3 regions of the Massilia sp. LC238 genome follow, and region 3 is predicted to be linked to each of the others. Evidence: predicted binding sites of a transcription regulator. Region 3 holds the regulator's gene; each other region holds the start of a gene.
The links. The regulator FNR, encoded in region 3, switches genes on or off when oxygen is low (the NO sensors DNR and NnrR bind a similar motif). The targets are predictions, from matches to a motif close to TTGATNNNNATCAA.
Positions count from the first base shown of each region.

Region 1: a site for FNR is predicted at 2,059-2,072, ahead of FG94_RS07405 (CehA/McbA family metallohydrolase). Genes of this name have one in related genera too.
Region 2: a site for FNR is predicted at 4,425-4,438, ahead of FG94_RS23570 (OmpW family protein). Genes of this name have one in related genera too.

Region 1 covers NZ_JNNN01000030.1:314,061-319,808, reverse strand. Annotated here, with positions in the region: gene FG94_RS07415 (GH36-type glycosyl hydrolase domain-containing protein) at 1-1,161, shown strand, start outside; gene FG94_RS07410 (outer membrane beta-barrel protein) at 1,166-2,032, shown strand; gene FG94_RS07405 (CehA/McbA family metallohydrolase) at 2,149-3,792, shown strand; gene FG94_RS07400 (TMEM165/GDT1 family protein) at 3,797-4,372, opposite strand; gene FG94_RS07395 (M1 family metallopeptidase) at 4,504-5,748, shown strand, end outside.
Region 2 covers NZ_JNNN01000080.1:38,180-43,927, forward strand. Annotated here, with positions in the region: gene FG94_RS23550 (TraB/GumN family protein) at 1-517, opposite strand, end outside; gene FG94_RS23555 (HAD-IA family hydrolase) at 558-1,286, shown strand; gene slmA (nucleoid occlusion factor SlmA) at 1,317-1,892, shown strand; gene pabB (aminodeoxychorismate synthase component I) at 1,912-3,747, shown strand; gene FG94_RS23570 (OmpW family protein) at 3,754-4,365, opposite strand; gene FG94_RS23575 (glutathione peroxidase) at 4,476-5,075, opposite strand; gene FG94_RS23580 (CoA-binding protein) at 5,170-5,595, opposite strand; gene FG94_RS23585 (peptidoglycan recognition family protein) at 5,709-5,748, shown strand, end outside.
Region 3 covers NZ_JNNN01000025.1:38,098-43,845, reverse strand. Annotated here, with positions in the region: gene FG94_RS05545 (transposase) at 1-1,400, opposite strand, end outside; gene FG94_RS05540 (hypothetical protein) at 1,813-1,998, opposite strand; gene FG94_RS27105 (hypothetical protein) at 2,041-2,265, shown strand; gene FG94_RS05535 (hypothetical protein) at 2,285-3,934, shown strand; gene fnr (fumarate/nitrate reduction transcriptional regulator Fnr) at 4,016-4,777, shown strand; gene FG94_RS05525 (AraC family transcriptional regulator) at 4,788-5,543, shown strand; gene FG94_RS05520 (DMT family transporter) at 5,604-5,748, shown strand, end outside.

The DNA.
Region 1 (5,748 bases), on a different contig from region 3:
GCCTTCAACCTGTATGCCAACGGCTGGCTGCCCTATGCGGCGGTGGCCGGCGCCATGGGCGGCACGCCGGCCCAGCAGCTGCAGGGCGCGATGGCGGCGGTGCACGGCAACCCGGCGGTCTTGCGCGATGCGCTGCTGCGGGCGGCGCGCGCCGACATCGGCGCCGAAGGCCGGCTGGTGGAAGACTTCCTGTGGCTGCCCTATGCGCTGCACCGCTACGTTGGCATCACCGGCGACTACGGCATCCTGCGCGAGCCGGCCGGCGGCGACCCGTCCAGCGGCACGCGCCTGGCGCGCGACGACCTGTACCAATATTGCGTGCACGGCCTGCGCGGCTGCCTGCGCTTCGGGGTGCATGGCATGCCGCTGCAGGATGCGCGCATGCACGAGGGCGAAGAGGAGCTGGACGCACGGCCCGAGAGCGTGCTGCTGGCCTTCCTGCTGGCCGCGGTGCTGCAGCGCTTCGCCGAGGTGGCCGACCGGCGCGCCGACTTCGGCTTCGCCACCACCTGCCGCGGCGCGGCGCTGGCGCTCAAGGCGCAGGCCGAGGAATACGGCTGGAACGGCGCCGCCTATGGGGACGGCGGCGCCGCCACCCAGGCATGGGCCGCCATGGCCGGCGCGGCGCCCGGCCGCATCCAGGCGGTGCTCGCCGCGCTGGATACAAGCGACGTGCAGGACGGGCGCACGGCGGCGTGGGCGGCGCTGGCCCTGGCCGCGGAGGGCGCCGGCACGCCCGCCTGGGAAATGGTGCGCCGCCTGAATCCGCTTGCGCCGGATGCCGGCACACGCGTGCGCCCGGCCGGCGCGCCTTGGCTCATGATGGATGCGGTCGGGGGCGGAACGGCCGCCGGCTGGGCGCAGCTGCTGCTGAGCGACGCACTGCTCGGCCTGCAGCGCACGGTCGACCGCCTGGCGCTGGCGCCGCTGCTGCCGCTGGGCTGGGACAGCCTGCGTTTTCGCTACCGCAACGGCCGGACCGATTATCATGTCACGGTTTTGCCGGCGACCACGGGCGAGCTGCTCGTCATCGACGGCACGCCGCAGCAGGAGCGCGTGATCGAACTCGTCGACGACGGGCGCGAGCACACGGTGGAACTGTATGTGGAACGCAAGCCGGGCGACGCGCTCGCCGGCCATCAAACAACCAGCCAGGAATGAGGACATGAGTAAACGATTGACGACATGGAGCGGCGCCGCCTGCGCCGCCCTGCTGTGCTGCGCCGCGCCGGCAAGCGCGGTGGACTGGAGCGACAACGCCATCAGCTACCGCTACGGCACCCGCTTCGCCGAGCCCTTCAATCCGGAGCACATCAAGAAGCACATCGTGGCGTTCACCCACGCCAGCGGCTACAAGTACGGCAGCAACTACCTGAACCTGGACGTGCTCAAGTCCGACAGCACCGACCCGCGCGACCTCGGCAGCGACAGCGGCGCGCTCGAGGGCTACCTGCTGTACCGCCACACGCTCGACATCGGCGCCCTGCGCGGCCAGGAGATCCGCTTCGGCAAGGTGAAAGGCGTGGGCCTGACGGTCGGCTTCGACGTCAACCACAAGGACGACGTCGGCTACAACTCGCGCAAGCGCATGCTGGTCGCGGGACCGACCCTGATGTGGGACGTGCCGGGCTTCCTGAACACCAGCATCCTGTGGCTGCGCGAATCGAATGCGCCGAGCGGACCCTTCCCGCCGATCGCCAACGTGCGCGGGCGCTATACCTACGACACCCATCCGATGTTCGGCGCCAGCTGGGGCATCCCGGTGAACGAACACTGGTCCTTCGAGGGCTTCCTGAACTTCATCGCCGCCAAGGGCCTGGACGAAACCGGCGCCCCGACCAGCGCCGAGACCAACCTGGACTTCGCGTTCATGTATGACGTCGGCCCGCGCCTGGGCTACGCGAAGAACAAGGTCCGGGTCGGCGTCGGCTACCAGTTCTGGAACAACAAGTTCGGCAATTCGCGCCGGACGACGGGCGGGGCGGGGCAGCGCGCCAGCACGCCGATGGTGCGGGCGGACTTCCATTTCTAAGGCTGTTTAAGGAGTCTGTAGGGCACTTGAATTGGCTCAACAATTGTAGATAAATTTACAATTGTTGAGACGAATCGGCGCAAGGTGTTTTTCCATGCAATTGCAAAAATTGCATCATGAAAACCACCTTCCTGCCCCCCACTTTAGGTGCGCTGCTGCTGGCCCTGTGCTGCAACAGCGCTGTCGCGGCCCCGGCCGAGCACAAGGAATTCGAAGCCACCCTGCACGCGCCTTTCCAAGGCGCGGCGGATGCGCGCCGAACCTTCAGCCTGAACTTCAGCTATCCCGGCCTCGAACAGCCGGGCACCGTGTACTGGAAGCTGGAGCTGGTCAGCCCGGAGGGGCGCGCTATCCGGCTCTGGCGCGGCAACAGCCGCATCTCCGGCGAGACCGCTCTGGTCCGGGTCGCATGGGACGGCCGTCTCAATGGAAAACCCGCGCCCGCCGGCCTGTACCGGGTGCGCATGCGCGCCGCCCTGCGCGGAGTGCCGCACGACGAGCAGCACGACGCCGTCGAGCAGGACTGGCAGATCGCCGTCGGCGCCCCGCCGGCGCAGCGCACGCCGCGCTTTACCCCGCTGCCGGGCGCGCGCGACGCCGCGTCGACGGGGGCGGCGGCAGCGCCGGCCACCGCCTCGCTGCCCTACACGGTCTACCTGGCCAACCTGCACAGCCAGAGCAACCACAGCGACGGCGGTGCCGCCCTCGATGCCTGCAAGGGCGCCCAGGATCCGCTCAAGGCCAAGTACGGTCCCGAAGCCGCCTTCGCCTATGCGCGCGGGCGCGGCCTCGACATCCTGGCCGTCTCGGAGCACAACCACATGTACGACGGCTCGGACGGCACCGACCCCAACGCCGAGCCATCCAGGGCCAAGGACTTGTACAAGGCCGGCCTGGCCAGCGCCGCCGCCTTCAATGCCACCAAGCCGGGCTTCCTGGCGCTGTACGGCATGGAGTGGGGCGTCATCAACAACGGCGGCCACGTCAACATCTTCAACAGCGACGAGCTGCTGGGCTGGGAGACCAATGCCTTGGGCGAACTGCTGGCCGATACGCGCACGGCGCGCAGCGACTACGGGGCGCTCTACACCCTGATGCGCCAGCGCGGCTGGGTGGGGCAGTTCAACCATCCTGCGCACAGCGGGCAGTTCAAGGTGAACGGCGTGCCGCTCGCCTATACGCCTGACGGCGACGAGGCGATGGCGCTGTGCGAAGTGATGAACAGCACCGCCTTCTCGACCAACGACACCGAGACCGAAACCCGGCGCAGCAACTTCGAGCAGGCCTGCAACCGGCTGCTGGAAGCCGGCTACCACGTGGCCTTCAGCACCAACCAGGACAACCACTGCGCCAACTGGGGCGCGTCCTACACCAACCGCACCGGCATCCTGCTGCCCAACGGGACGGCGCTCACGCGCGAAAGTTTCGTGGAGGCGCTCAAGGCGCGGCGCGTGTTCGCCACCATGGACAAGGGTTCGCAGCTGGTCCTCACCGCGAACGGCAAGCTGATGGGCGAGCGCTTCACCAACCGCGGGCCGCTCACGCTCGTTGCCAATTTCGCATCCAGCGCCGGCAAGAGGGTGGCGGCGGTGTCGATCCTGGCGGGCGTGCCGGGACGGAACGGCAGCGTCACCGAGGTCTCGAACCTGGCCACCAGCACCTTCACGCCGGCGCCGGGCAGGCACTTCTTCTATGCGCGGGTGACCCAGGAAGACGGCAATGTGTTGTGGTCGGCGCCGGTGTGGGTGACGCAGGAGTAGGGGATCAGAAGCCCAGTGGCTCGCCCGCACCCAGCATGGTAGCGACGCCCAGCACCGCGAAGATCAGCGCCGCCAGGCCGTGCACGAGCCTGAGCGGCACGCGTTTGGCGATGCGCTCGCCGAACACCACCGCCGGCACGTTCGCCAGCATCATGCCGAAGGTGGTGCCGGCGACGACCGCCGCTATCGAGTCGTAGCGCGCCGCCAGGGCCACGGTGGTCACTTGCGTCTTGTCGCCCATCTCGGCGATGAAGAAGGCCAGCACGGTGGTCAGGAAGACGCCGAAGCGCGCCAGCGGCAGCTCGTCCGCATCCACCTTGCTGGGCGCCATGACCCAGGCGGCCATGGCGAGGAAGGACAGGCCCAGCACCCAGCGCATCACGCCCGGACCCGCCAGTTCGCTCACCAGGGCGCCGACGGCGGCGGCGAAAGCGTGGTTGAACACGGTCGCGACAACAATGCCGAACACGATCGGCAGCGGGCGGCGAAAGCGGGCGGCGAGGAGGAGGGCCAGCAACTGGGTCTTGTCGCCGATCTCGGCAAGTCCCACGATGCCGGTCGATACGAGAAAGGCGTCCATGAAGCGGCAGGTACGAAAGTCCCGATCTTAGCAGAGCCCCCGGTTCCCGCAGCGCGCGCCAGCCTCGGCCCGGTGCTTTCCGGCCACGGTCGAAAATGCTATTCTGCCCGCTTCCTTCCACGCGAGAGACCATGAAGACTAGCACCCTGCTGCGCGCCTCGGCCTGCGCCTTTATCTGCCAGTGGAGCGCCTACGCGTTCGCACTCGACCCCCTCAGCTACGCCAAATACGACCAGGTCAAGACCACCGCCCTGCACCTGGACCTGAAGGCCGACTTCGCGCGCAAGACCCTGGCCGGCTACGCCGACCTGACCCTGAACTGGATCGACAAGTCGGCCAGCACGCTGGACCTCGACACCCGCGAGCTGAAGATCTCGAAGATCGAGGCGCAGGACGCGAAAGGCGCGTGGAAGCCGGTCAAGTACACCCTCGACAAGCTGGATGCCGAAAAAGGCCAGGCCCTGCACGTCGCGCTGCCCGGCCAGCCGGCCAAGGTGCGCATCCACTACCAGACCGCGCCCACCGCGCCGGCGCTGCAGTGGCTCACGCCGAAGCAGACCATGTCGGGCAAGTACCCTTTCATGTTCAGCCAGTCGCAGCCGATCGCCGCGCGCTCCTTCGTGCCGATCCAGGACACCCCGGCGGTGCGCTTCACCTATACCGCGCGCATCCAGGCCCCGGAGGGCATGCGCGTCGTGATGAGCGCCGATAACGATCCCAAGGCCACCGGCAAGGGCGGCTGGAAATTCACCATGCCGCAGCCGGTGCCGTCCTACCTGATCGCCATCGGCATCGGCGAGCTGGAAGCGCGCACCCTGGGCCCACGCACCGGCGTCTACGCCGAGCCGATGCGCATCAAGGCCGCCGAGTACGAGCTGGCCGACACCGAGAAGATGGTGGCAGCGGCCGAATCGCTGTACGGGCCGTACCGCTGGGGACGCTACGACATGCTGGTGCTGCCGCCGTCCTTCCCGATCGGCGGCATGGAAAATCCGCGCCTGACCTTCCTGACCCCGACCATGATCGCGGGTGACCGCAGCCTGGTGGACCTGGTCTCGCACGAGCTGGCGCACAGTTGGTCCGGCAACCTGGTGACCAACGCCTCGTGGAAGCACTGGTGGCTCAACGAAGGCTTTACTACCTACGTCACCACCCGCATCCTCGAGAAGATGTACGGCGAAGAAGTGGCGACCATGAACCTGCAGCTCGAGCAGGAAGAAGCGCTCGATTCGCTCAAGGACATCCCGAAGGCCAAGCAGGCACTCGTCACGCGCGACCCGGACACCAGTTCCGAGCACTATACGGATGAAGGCCTGGCCTATCCGAAGGGCGCCTGGTTCCTGCGCACCCTGGAGCAGCGCGCCGGCCGCGCCGCG
Region 2 (5,748 bases), on a different contig from region 3:
GCTCGGCGATGCGAGTCTTGCCCTGCCGCGCCAGCGTGGCGAGGTGGTCGTCGACGCCGAGGGCCGGGTCATAGCCCAGCTTGGCGGTCTCGAACACGGCAAGCATGGTCACCAGCATCCAGGGCTTCAATTGCGCCACGGCGGCCGGCTCCAGCCCGTGCTTGCGCAGCGCGGCTTCGATGCGCGCGCGGCGCTCGGGCGCCAGGCCCGCGTAGCCGGGGCTACCGGGCGGGAACATGCCGTGCTGCCGGACGGCGGCCGCGATCGCGGCCGGGTCGCCCTTCATGTCGATTTCCAGCGCCAGCGTGGGAGCGGCCGCGATCGCCGCCCGGATGCGCGGCTCGAGGGGATAGAAGTCGGCGCGGCCGACGTGCATGGTGCCGTACAGGTACAAGGTATTGCCCTTGTCCGTGGCCTTGAACAGCGCGCCGCGCGCTATGCCCACGTCGGCTGCCAGCGCCTGGAAGGCCAGCAAGAACAAGCTGAGGAACACCACTATAATCGGACGTCGTTGCATTCATTTCTCCTTGTTGTATTCGCGCTGTTAATCTGAAATTGTGGCAAATCATACCCTCCCCTCCCCCGTCTGGCTGTTCGACCTCGACAACACCCTGCACGATGCCTCGCATGCCATCTTCCCGGCCATCAGCGCCAATATGAACACCTATATCGGACGCGTGCTGGGCGACGGCCTCACTCCCGCCACCCAGGCGCAAGTCGATGCGGCGCGCCTGGGCTACTGGAAGCGCTACGGCGCCACCCTGCTCGGCATGATCCGCCACCACGGCGTGTCGGCGGCCGACTTCCTGCACGTCACCCACGATCTCGGCGCCCTCGACAAGCTGGTGCGCGCGGAAAAGGGGCTAGGCACGCTGCTGCGCCGCCTGCCGGGCCGCAAGATCCTGCTCACCAATGCGCCGACGCGCTATTCGACCGACGTGATGCGCCACCTGGGCCTGAGCCGCCACTTCGCCCACCACGTGGCGATCGAGCACATGCATGTGCACCGCCAGCTGCGCCCCAAGCCTTCCAGCCTGATGCTGCGCCGCCTGCTGCGCAAGCACGGCGTGGCGGCGCGCCGCTGCATCCTGGTCGAGGACACGCTGGCCAACCTGAAAAGCGCCAGCCGCCTCGGCCTGCGCACCGTCTGGGTGACGCAGTACCTGCGCATGAGCGATCCGATCGGAAAAGCGCCGCTGCCAAGGACCCTGAAACGCCCCGGTTACGTCGATGTCAAAGTAAAATCCGTGCGGCAGCTTCCGGCGCGTTTGCACCGGCTGCGCTAATACCAACAACAACACGAAACTAGGGATCACATGGCAACCAAGCCAGGTCAGCGCAAGCTGCAAATCCTCCAGGCCCTGGCCTCGATGCTCGAGCAGCCGAAGGGCGAAAAGATCACCACGGCGGCGCTGGCGGCGCGCCTGTCGGTATCGGAGGCGGCGCTGTACCGCCACTTCGCCAGCAAGGCGCAGATGTACGAAGGCCTGATCGAGTTCATCGAGTCCAGCGTCTTCGGCCTGATCAACCAGATCGCCGAACGCGAGGAAGACGGCGTGCACCAGGCGCACGCGATCCTGCAGATGCTGCTCTCCTTTGCCGCCAACAACCCGGGCATGACCCGGGTGCTGATCGGCGACGCGCTGGTGGGCGAGGACGAGCGCCTGCAGCTGCGCATGAACGGGTTCTACGATCGCGTCGAAATGGCCTTCAAGGGCGCACTGCGGATCGCCGTCACCCAGGGCCACGGCCTCGAGACCGACGTCGCGGCGCGCGCCAGCCTCCTGGTGAGCTACGTGACCGGACGCTGGCACCGCTTCGCCAAGAGCGGCTTCAGGCAGAACCCGGCCGAAGGCACGGCCCTGCAGCTGTCGCTGCTGCTGGCGGCATAAGGACAAGCGCCAGGCGATCATGGACACCCAGGAAGTATTCGCGCTGCTGGACGACGCCGGGGCGGCCGGCGAGGCCCGTTCGCGCCTCTACAGCCGCCACGCCGGCACGCTGCATTGCCTTGATACCGCCGGCTGGCCGCAGCTGCTGCGCGAACTGCAGGAAGCACTGGGACGCGGCCTGTACGCGGTGCCGCTGCTCACCTACGAACTGGGCGCGCATCTCCAGGGGGTGGCGGCGCAGCCGGTGCAAGGCGCGCTGGCGCAGGTGCTGCTGTTCGAACAGTGCGAGCACCTGGACGCGGCCCAGGTCGAGGCCTGGATCGCCACCCGCGCACCCGCCGACGAACTGGCGGGCGTGGCCGGCATCACGCCCAATGTGGACGAAGCGGCCTTCACCGAGGCGATCCGGCGCATCCGCGACTACATCGCCGCCGGCGACACCTACCAGGTGAACTACACCTACCGCCTGCGCTTCGACACCTACGGTTCTCTGGTCAAGCTGTATGCGCGGCTGCGGGCGCGCCAGCGCGTGCCCTACGGCGCCCTGGTGGCCCTGCCGGACGGCGGCGCGGTCTTGTCCTTCTCGCCCGAGCTGTTCGTGCGCCACGAGGCCGGCAAGCTGCTGGCGCGGCCGATGAAGGGCACCGCGCCGGCCAGCGGCGACGATGCGGTGGATGAGGAGCGCTCCCGGGCGCTCTCTTCGGACACCAAGAACCGTGCCGAGAACCTGATGATCGTCGACCTGCTGCGCAACGACCTGGGACGGGTCGCCGTCACCGGCAGCGTCGAGGTGCCGGCGCTGTTCGAGGTGCGCCGCTACGGCACCGTGCTGCAGATGACCTCGACAGTGCAGGCGCGCCTGCGCGAGGATGCGAGTCTGGAGGAGGTATTCGCTGCGCTCTACCCCTGCGGCTCGATCACCGGCGCGCCGAAGCGCCGCAGCATGGAGATCATCCACGAACTCGAACCGAGCGCGCGCGGCATCTATACCGGCGCGATCGGCTGGTTCGATCCGCCCGCCGCGGGCAGCGCCAACACCTTTGGCGATTTTTGCCTGTCGGTCCCGATCCGCACCCTGGCGCTGGGTGCGCCGGAGGGCGGCACCCGCAAGGGAGAGCTGGGCGTCGGCGCCGGCATCGTGTACGACAGCGATGCCGCCTCCGAATATGCCGAATGCCAGCTCAAGGCGCGCTTCCTGACCGGCCTGCCCAACGAGTTCGAAATCTTCGAAACCCTGCGCGCTTCCTGGGACGACGGCTGCCGCCACGTCGAGCAGCATCTCGACCGCCTGGCCGCGTCCTGCCGCTACTTCGGCTATCCGTTCGACTATGGCGCCGCCCGCGCGGCATTGAACGAGGCCTGCCTGGCCATGCCCCATGGCCAACTGCACCGGCTGCGCCTGGCGGTGGCCACCGGCGGCGCGCTGACCGTGCAGGCGGCGCCGATCACGCCCTTGGGCGAGCCGGTGGCGCTGTTGCTGGCGCAGGAAAGCACCCATTCGGGCGACGTCTTCCTGCGCCACAAGACGAGCGTGCGCAGCCGCTACAATGCGGCCTGGCGTGCCGCCGAGGCGCAAGGGGCGTTTGACGCCTTGTTCTTCAACGAGCGCGGGGAACTGACCGAGGGAGGACGCAGCAACGTGTTCCTGCGTTTCGGCAGCGAGTGGATCACGCCGCCCCTGTCGAGCGGCCTGCTGCCGGGCGTGATGCGCGGCGTGCTGCTGCGGGCGCCGGCCTGGCGCGCCAGCGAGCAGCTCATCACGCGTGAGATGCTGGCGGAGGCGGACGACATCGTCGTCTGCAATGCGCTGCGCGGGCCGCTGCGGGCGGTCCTGCTGGACGACCCGCAGGGCTAAGCTGTTTCAGAAGCGGTAACCGAACCCCAGGCCGAACAGCACCGGATCCACCTTGACCGCGCTTGCCTTGGCGCCGCCGACCATCACGTCGCTGCGGATGTTCACTTTTTTCACATCGAGGTTCAGCGACCAGCGCGCATCGAGCCGGATGTCCACGCCGGCCTGCAGTGCCAGGCCCCAGCTGTCGTTCTCGAGATCGGCCGCCCCGTCCAGCAGCTTCACGCGCGAGATGCGCGTGTAGTTCAGGCCTGCGCCCACGTAAGGATTCACTGTCGACTGCGGCGCGAAGTGGTATTGGGCCGTCAGGGTCGGCGGCAGGTGGCGGAAGCTGCCGATGCGGGCGCCGTCCAGGGTGACGTCGTGCTTCTGTGGATACGTCAGGATCAGCTCGGCCGCCAGGTGCGGCGTGAAGAAATAGGAGATGTCGACTTCGGGAATGGTCTTGCCGGCCACGTGGATGCGGTCCGCGGCGCCGCTGCCGGCCAAGGGCGCGGATTCATTCGCCGGGTCGATGTGGACGGCGCGTGCACGCACCATCCAGTTGCTGTCCTGTGCCAGGGCCTGGCTGCCGGCAAGTACGAGAGAGATCGCCAGCACAGGCTTCAACAAGGTTTTCATTTTTCTTCCTTTCGTCATGGTAACGAGAGGAAGAATATTGATGCAGCGCAAAAAAATCGTTGATGTGGATCAAATAACCATAACGCTAGGAAGGTTATTCGATCCTTGCCTTACATGGCGAGTGCCTGCTCGATCTTGCCGACCAGGGCTGGGTCTTCCGGCGTCACCTTGCTCGGGAAGTGTTCGAGCACCTTGCCATCGCGGCCGATCAGGTACTTGGTGAAGTTCCACTTCGGCGCCTGGCCGGTCGCCTTGGTGAGGCTGGCGTGCAGCGGGTTGGCTTCCGGACCGGTGACCGCGCTCTTGGCGAACATCGGGAACTTGACGCCGTAGGTGTTGAAGCAGAAGTCCGCGATTTCTTTCGCATTGCCCGGCTCCTGCTTGCCGAAGTCGTTCGAGGGGAAGCCCAGCACCACCAGGCCGCGCCCGCCGTACTTCGCGTACAGCTTCTCGAGTCCTTCGTACTGCTTGGTGAAGCCGCAGTAGCTGGCCGTGTTCACGACCAGAACCACCTTGCCCGCATACTGGCACAGGTCCTGCGGCGCGTCGTCCTGCAGGCGCTTGAAATTCTGCTTGAGGATGGCGGGGCAGCTCATCGGCATGCGCGCGGCAGCGGGGGCGCCCGGCGTGGACGTGGCCTGTGCGGCGGCAGGAAGAGCAGCGCTGGCTGCGGCAAGGGCAGCGAACAGCAGGACGGTGGTCTTGATCATGGCGGGGAGTTCCCTGGTTGGTGATGCCACGATTGTAACGCAGCCGCCGCCTGTAAAGATGGCCGGATGGCCACGGCGCCCGGCCGATATCCGTTCAGCCGGCGTCCAGGCTGCGGTGCTCGATCTTGATGCAGTGGTTCATGACGACGTCGAGGCCGGCGGCGCGCGCCAGGTCGGCGGCGGCCTGGTTTTCGATGTCCAGCTGCATCCACAGGCAGCCGGCGCGCACGGCGATCGCGTCGCGCGCGATCGGCGGGATGTCTTCGGACTTGCGGAAGCAGTCGACGATGTCGATCCGCTGGCCGTTGCTTGCCAGGGCGTCGGCTGCTTCCTGCAGCGTGGCGACCACCTGTTCGCCCAGGATGGTTTCGCCGGCGTAGCTCGGGTTCACCGGCACGATGCGGTAGCCGTTTTGCTGCAAGTAAGCGGCCACTTCATGGCTGGCGCGGTCGGGCTTGTTCGACAGGCCGACGATGGCGATGGTCTTGCTGTCGTTGAGGATCTGGGCAATGCTTCTCATGGTGGCTTGGCTCGATGTGGATTCGGTGCCTAGCTTATCAGATGTGCATCATTGCTGGCGTCGCGGGCGCAAACGTGAAAAGATGCAGGCACGTCCGATTTTCCATTCCAAGCATGCGCCCTACCGCCCTCTCCCTTCTCGTCGCCCTGGCCC
Region 3 (5,748 bases):
CCCGAACCGTCTTGCCGACCGTATTCGTTTCTAACAGGCGTCACTTTCCCGCCTTCCGCCGGAAGCCTTCCGGCAGCAGTGCCCGGCGTCACCGCCTGACTCGCCACGGGTAGCGCCATTGCCGCCGCAAGGGCGCCGGTGGCGAGCCGGTGTAAGTTGACGGCCGCGTTGACGTCACGGTCGTGGTAAGCACCACAAATACAGGTCCAACTCAGTTCTCCCAGACCCAGCAAAGAATTCTTTGCCCCGCAATGCGAGCACAGCTTACTCGACGGATACCAGCGATCGGCCACCACGATCGTTGTGCCATAACGCAGCGCCTTGTACTGCAACTGGCGCCGGAACTCGTAGAAACCGATGTCGGAAATAGCTCGCGCCATCCGGCTGTTAGCCATCATTCCCTTTACGCATAAGTCTTCGATTGCCACCGCTTGGTTTTCGCGGCACAGGCGAGTCGTCAGCTTATGGAGGAAATCGCTGCGCACGCGGGCGATACGCGTATGAAGGCACGCCAGCGCATGCGCCCCTTTTTTTCGATTCTGAGAGAAGGTAAGCCGGGTGCCTTTCGGAATCTCGCCTGCTATCTCTGCCCCGGCCTTGGCAGCTTGCAGTTTGCGAGACTGACGCCGACTGCGGATGCGCATGCGCCGCAGCTCCGCGCTTAAGGGTAGTGGGGCAGCAAGCTTCTCACCGCTACTCAAGGTCGCGGCGACTGTTATTCCTAAGTCGACGCCAACGATGCTATCAGCACTCCGAGGAAGCAGGGCAGCGTCATCGAATACATCGACCTGTACAGCGAGAAACCAGTGGTTGGCCTCGCGCGACACACTCGCCCCCATGATTTTTCCAGGAAGACGTAGCGCCTCCGCGAGAAGAGCTCGTCCCACTTTCGGCAGGATCGCGCTTTTACCCTCTAGACGTAGCCTGTCGTTGGCAACGTAGAAACTGTCGCGGCAACGGCCCTTCCTCTTAAATGCAGGAGGATGTGCCGGCTTGCCCGCTTTAAGGGCGCTGAAGTAGCGGCCCCACGCACTGCCGAGGTTTGCGAAAGGCTGCGCGTGGGCATCACGGTGGATGGTTCGCAACCACGGTTTTCCTTCGCTGTCGAGCCAGTCCGAGTGAGTATACTTTATCGCGTTAAACTGCTTTTTCAGAACCACTACATCGGGTCGCTGGCCACAGGAAACCATTCGCTGACACTCGGCCAGGGCGAAATTCCAGACACGGCGTGCGGTGCCAGCCGCCCGCGCGAAGTAATCGCGCTGTTCGGATGTCGCTTCGATACGAATACGGTGCGACAGCAGCATTGTTGGAGGAATGCTTGAGCAGAATTCGTTCGACCGCACCGACCATGGCAGGTTCCAGCCGCTAAGACAGGGTAAGTGCGCGATGTCGTCCATGTCCGCCAATGTACATTCATCGTTTAAAGGCTCTAGTGTTCAGAATCTAGCATGCGGGAGGGGTGCGCACGCTTGGCGATGTCGATTTGATACGCCAAAACCTGGCTTCGGCGGCATGCGAGTCGCTTTTTATGCATGCGCAAGACCGGGTCTGCTTTCGGCGTCGAAACCTTTCACTTCCACAGAAAACTCGGGGTCACTGATCCATATTAATGACCCATCAGATCGATCCTGCCGACCCAATCCACTCGTCTATATTGGCTGACGATTCGAGCCCGGCGGCAGCCGGAATCCTGTGTATCCAGCATGCATGCGGACTCGCGATCCGGCGGCCCGGCCTCCGCCCTCGCCACGCGGTGGAACGGGCCATCCATCGATCGTCGATGTGAAAGGAGATGGTCATGACTACTCATCAGAACCACGCGGCGGCAACGCGGATCGCGGCGCGTGCCGGGGAAGCGGAGGTGCTGGTCACTTCCTCGGCCATGCCGGCCAGCTTCCGCGAACTGCGCCAGCAGGCCGATGCGGCCGCGGTCCGGCAACTGTTCGGGACCGCGCCGGCCCGGGCCGGCCAGCCCGAGCCCGAACTGAGCGGCACCGGTTTCACCTATCGTCACGACTGGGGCGCGCGGCGCGGCCAGTGGGTGCTGCGCCTGAACTGGGATGTCATCCAGCCCCCTCCCGGGTCCTGGTGGCGATCGGCGAAGGCGTGCCGGGCGGCCCGTCCGCCGGCAAGTTCATCGGCGCCGCCCGCTACACCCTGCACAACGTCGCCTCACGCTGGAACGGCGTCGACATCTGGGTCGACATCGCGTGGAGCAGCGACATCTCGCTCTACGCCGATTACCTGGTCATCAACCCTTGAAGCGCACCAGGAGATTCCCATGGCACCAAATGATCGTCTCGACCAGGACGCAGCACTGCTCCTCGATCCCGGAACGCAGGAGCGCGCGGATTCATCAAGCACCGAAGGCCCCTGGGCCGTCGCCGAAGCGAGCGTCGGCACGGAAGGCGTGCAGCCCGCGCTGCAGGGGACCGGATTTACCTACTGCCACGACTGGGGCATGCGCCGCGGCGAATGGCTGCTGCGGCTCAACTGGGACCTGATCCAGCCCGGCTCGCAGGTCTTCGTGGCCATCGGCGAAGGCGTGCCGGGCGGACCGCCCGCCGGCAAGTTCATCGGCGCGGCCCGCTACACCCTGCACAACGTCGCCCCGCGCTTCAACGGCGTCGACATCTGGGTCAACATCGAGTGGAGCGCCGACATTTCGCTCTACGTCGACTACCTGGTCGTCAACCCGCCCTCGGCGCCCCCTAGCCTGCGCACGGTCTCGGTCACGGTGCACCGCCACAGTAGCGTGGCCCTGAGCGAAGCCGAGGCCGACCGGATCCTGGCCGACATGGGCACGATCCTCCAGAACGACGACAGCGGGCCGGATGTCGCGACCCCGGTCCGTTTCGTGCGCAACGGCGCTGTCCGGCTGCTGCCGGCGAACATTCCCGGCACCATCCAGACCTCAAGCGACCTGAATGCCCTCCTGACCGCCGGCAGCGGGGTCAAGATCGTGCAGGCCATCCGCTGGTGCGGCGGGCCCGGCGACGGCATCATCGGCTGCGCCCCGGTCGGCAGCGCCTCGGTCAACGTGGCCGCGGTGCGCTTCACCGCCAACCAGGAAGGCCTGATCTGGGTGCACGAGTACGGCCACAACTGCGGCCTGCCCCACCGTACCGACGACCCGCGCGCGGTCATGTACCCGTCCGTCGGCGCCGACCACAACGTGGTCAACGCGGCCGAGTCCTCGGCCTTCCTTTCGGGCCCGCTCAGCATCAGCGGCAAGGTGATGGCCGCCGGCGGCTGCTCCTGCGGTGCGGGCGGCCTGGCGCTGCCAGCCGACGTGCGCGACTTCGTCTCCCAGCACTGGATCGAGGGCGTGCCATGGGAGCTGGCCTCGCAGTACGGCGAGAAGGACGCCCGCCTGCTGCTGGACTGGCTGGTGAACGAGCCGGAGAAGCACGAGGAGTTCCTGACCCAGATCGTGGCCACCCTCGGCTACATCGGCAGCGAGATCGCGGTCCAGCCGATGATCGACTTCGTCGAAAGTGCGCGCGCCGGCCGTGCCGTGTTCAATGCCAGGAACACGGCCCTGCTGCGCCTCGGCGACCTGGCCAACCGCTCCGGCAGCCGCGCGGCGCTCGATTTCCTGGCGCGGGTCGCCGGCGACATGGACCTGGCGCGTACGCTGGCGGCGCCCCAGGCCAGCGCCGAGCTGCAGGCGGCCAAGGCGCTGCAGGACGTGGTGGCGCCGAGCCTCGACACCCTGGCCGCCGAGCTGGCGGTGTCGGCCACCTTCGGGCTGGCGCTGGCGGGCACGGCGCAATCGCAGCAGGCCGTGGAAGCGCTCAAGGGGAACGCCGACGCCTTCGCGACCGTGAACCAGGCGGCCCAGGAAGCCGCCGAGATCGCCGCGACCGTGCGCGCCAAGGGCCGCCAGGAGTACTACAGGATGAAGGCGGAACACCGGCATCACCTGTAATCGGGCTTGTATTTTAGAAATGAAACCCGCGGACGCGGCCTTTGTCTATAATGGCCGCGTCCGCATTTTCGTTTCCCTGCCATGAACCAACCCATCTCGCTCCCGGGCGAAGCGAAGGTCATCCAGGCCCTCAAGGCCAGCTGCAGCGCGTGCAGCATGCACCAGCTGTGCCTGCCGATGGGCCTCGAGGATGCCGACATCAATCGCCTCGACCAGATCATCGGCCGCCGCCGCCGGCTCGCGCGCGACGAGCGCCTCTACGCCATGGGCGAGCCCTTCCGGAACCTGTACGCGGTGCGCTTCGGCCATTTCAAGACCTATCAGGTCAACGCCGCCGGCGAAGCCCAGATCACCGGCTTCCAGATGGCCGGCGAACTGCTGGGCATGGACGCCATCAGCGGCACCCACCACTGCGACGCCGTGGCCCTCGAGGACAGCGAGGTGTGCGAGATCCCGTTCTCGCGCCTGGAAGAGCTGTTCGGCCACGTGCCGGCCCTGCTGCGCCACTTCCACCGCATCATGAGCCAGGAGATCACGCGCGAACAGAACGTCATGCTGCTGCTCGGCAATATGCGGGCGGAGCAGCGTTTCGCCGTCTTCCTGGTCAACCTGTCGGCACGCTACGCGGCGCGCGGCTATTCGCCGCACAGCTTCCAGCTGCGCATGTCGCGCGAAGACATCGGCAACTACCTCGGGCTCACCATCGAAAGCATCAGCCGCCTGCTGTCGCGCTTCAAGAAGCAGGGCTGGCTGCAGGTCGACAAGCGCGAAGTCACCCTGCTCGACCCGGCCAAGCTCAAGGCGCTGGCGGCCGGCACCGACGTCTGCAGCCCGATGGGCTAGCGACACCGCCATGGCCGCTGCCCTGCTCGACCTGCATCTACGCAGCTATGGCGCCGCGCGCAGCTCGGACCGCCACGAGTTCGGCCAGCTGGTGCTGCCCGTGAGCGGCGAAGTCGCCCTGGAAATCGAAGGCCGCCAGGCCAGGCTCGATCCGCTGCGCGTGGCGGTGGTGGCGCCCGGCGCCTGGCACTCGCAGTGCAGCCCGGTGGCCAACCGGTCGCTGATCGTCGACCTGGGACCGGATACCTTCGCGCAAGGACCCTGGCAGCGCCTGCTCGAGCAGCCCTTCGGCGCCATCGGTCCCGCAGCGCGCAAGCTGGTCGAATTCATGGGCATCATGGCCGCCACCGCCCCGCCCGCGCCTTCCGTGCTGGCCGGCTGGACCCCGCTGCTGCTCGACACCCTGGTGCTGGGGGCGCCCGCGCCAAGCTCGCGCCTGGCCGCCCTGCTCGCCCGCATCGAGGCCGAACCCGGCCTGCCGTGGACCACCGAGGCCATGGCGCGCGCCTGCAGCCTGAGCGTCAGCCGCCTGCATGCGCTGTTTCGCGAAGAGCGCGACAGCACGCCCCACGACTGGCTGCTGGACTGCCGCCTGCGCCATGCCTGCGAATGGCTGCGTGCGACGGCGCGCCCGGTGGCCGAAATCGCGCTGGCAGCGGGCTTTTCCGAGCAGAGCGCGCTGACCCGTGCCATGCGCAGGGCGATGGACACCACGCCCGCGGCCTACCGGCGCGCGTATCGCGAGAATCTGTCAAACCAGCAGTAGCCAGGGTCAAGCGCGCCGCGGGTATCCGGCCGACAATCTCCCTTCCCAAGGAGATCGTCCATGCTTTCGCAGATTCACGCTACATCCCACACTACCCAGCTCAGCATCGGCGCCGGCATCACCGCGGGCGCCTTCTGGGGCCTGGTGTTCCTGGCCCCGGAACTGGTGCCGGGCTTCTCGGCCCTGCAGCTGTCGGCGGGCCGCT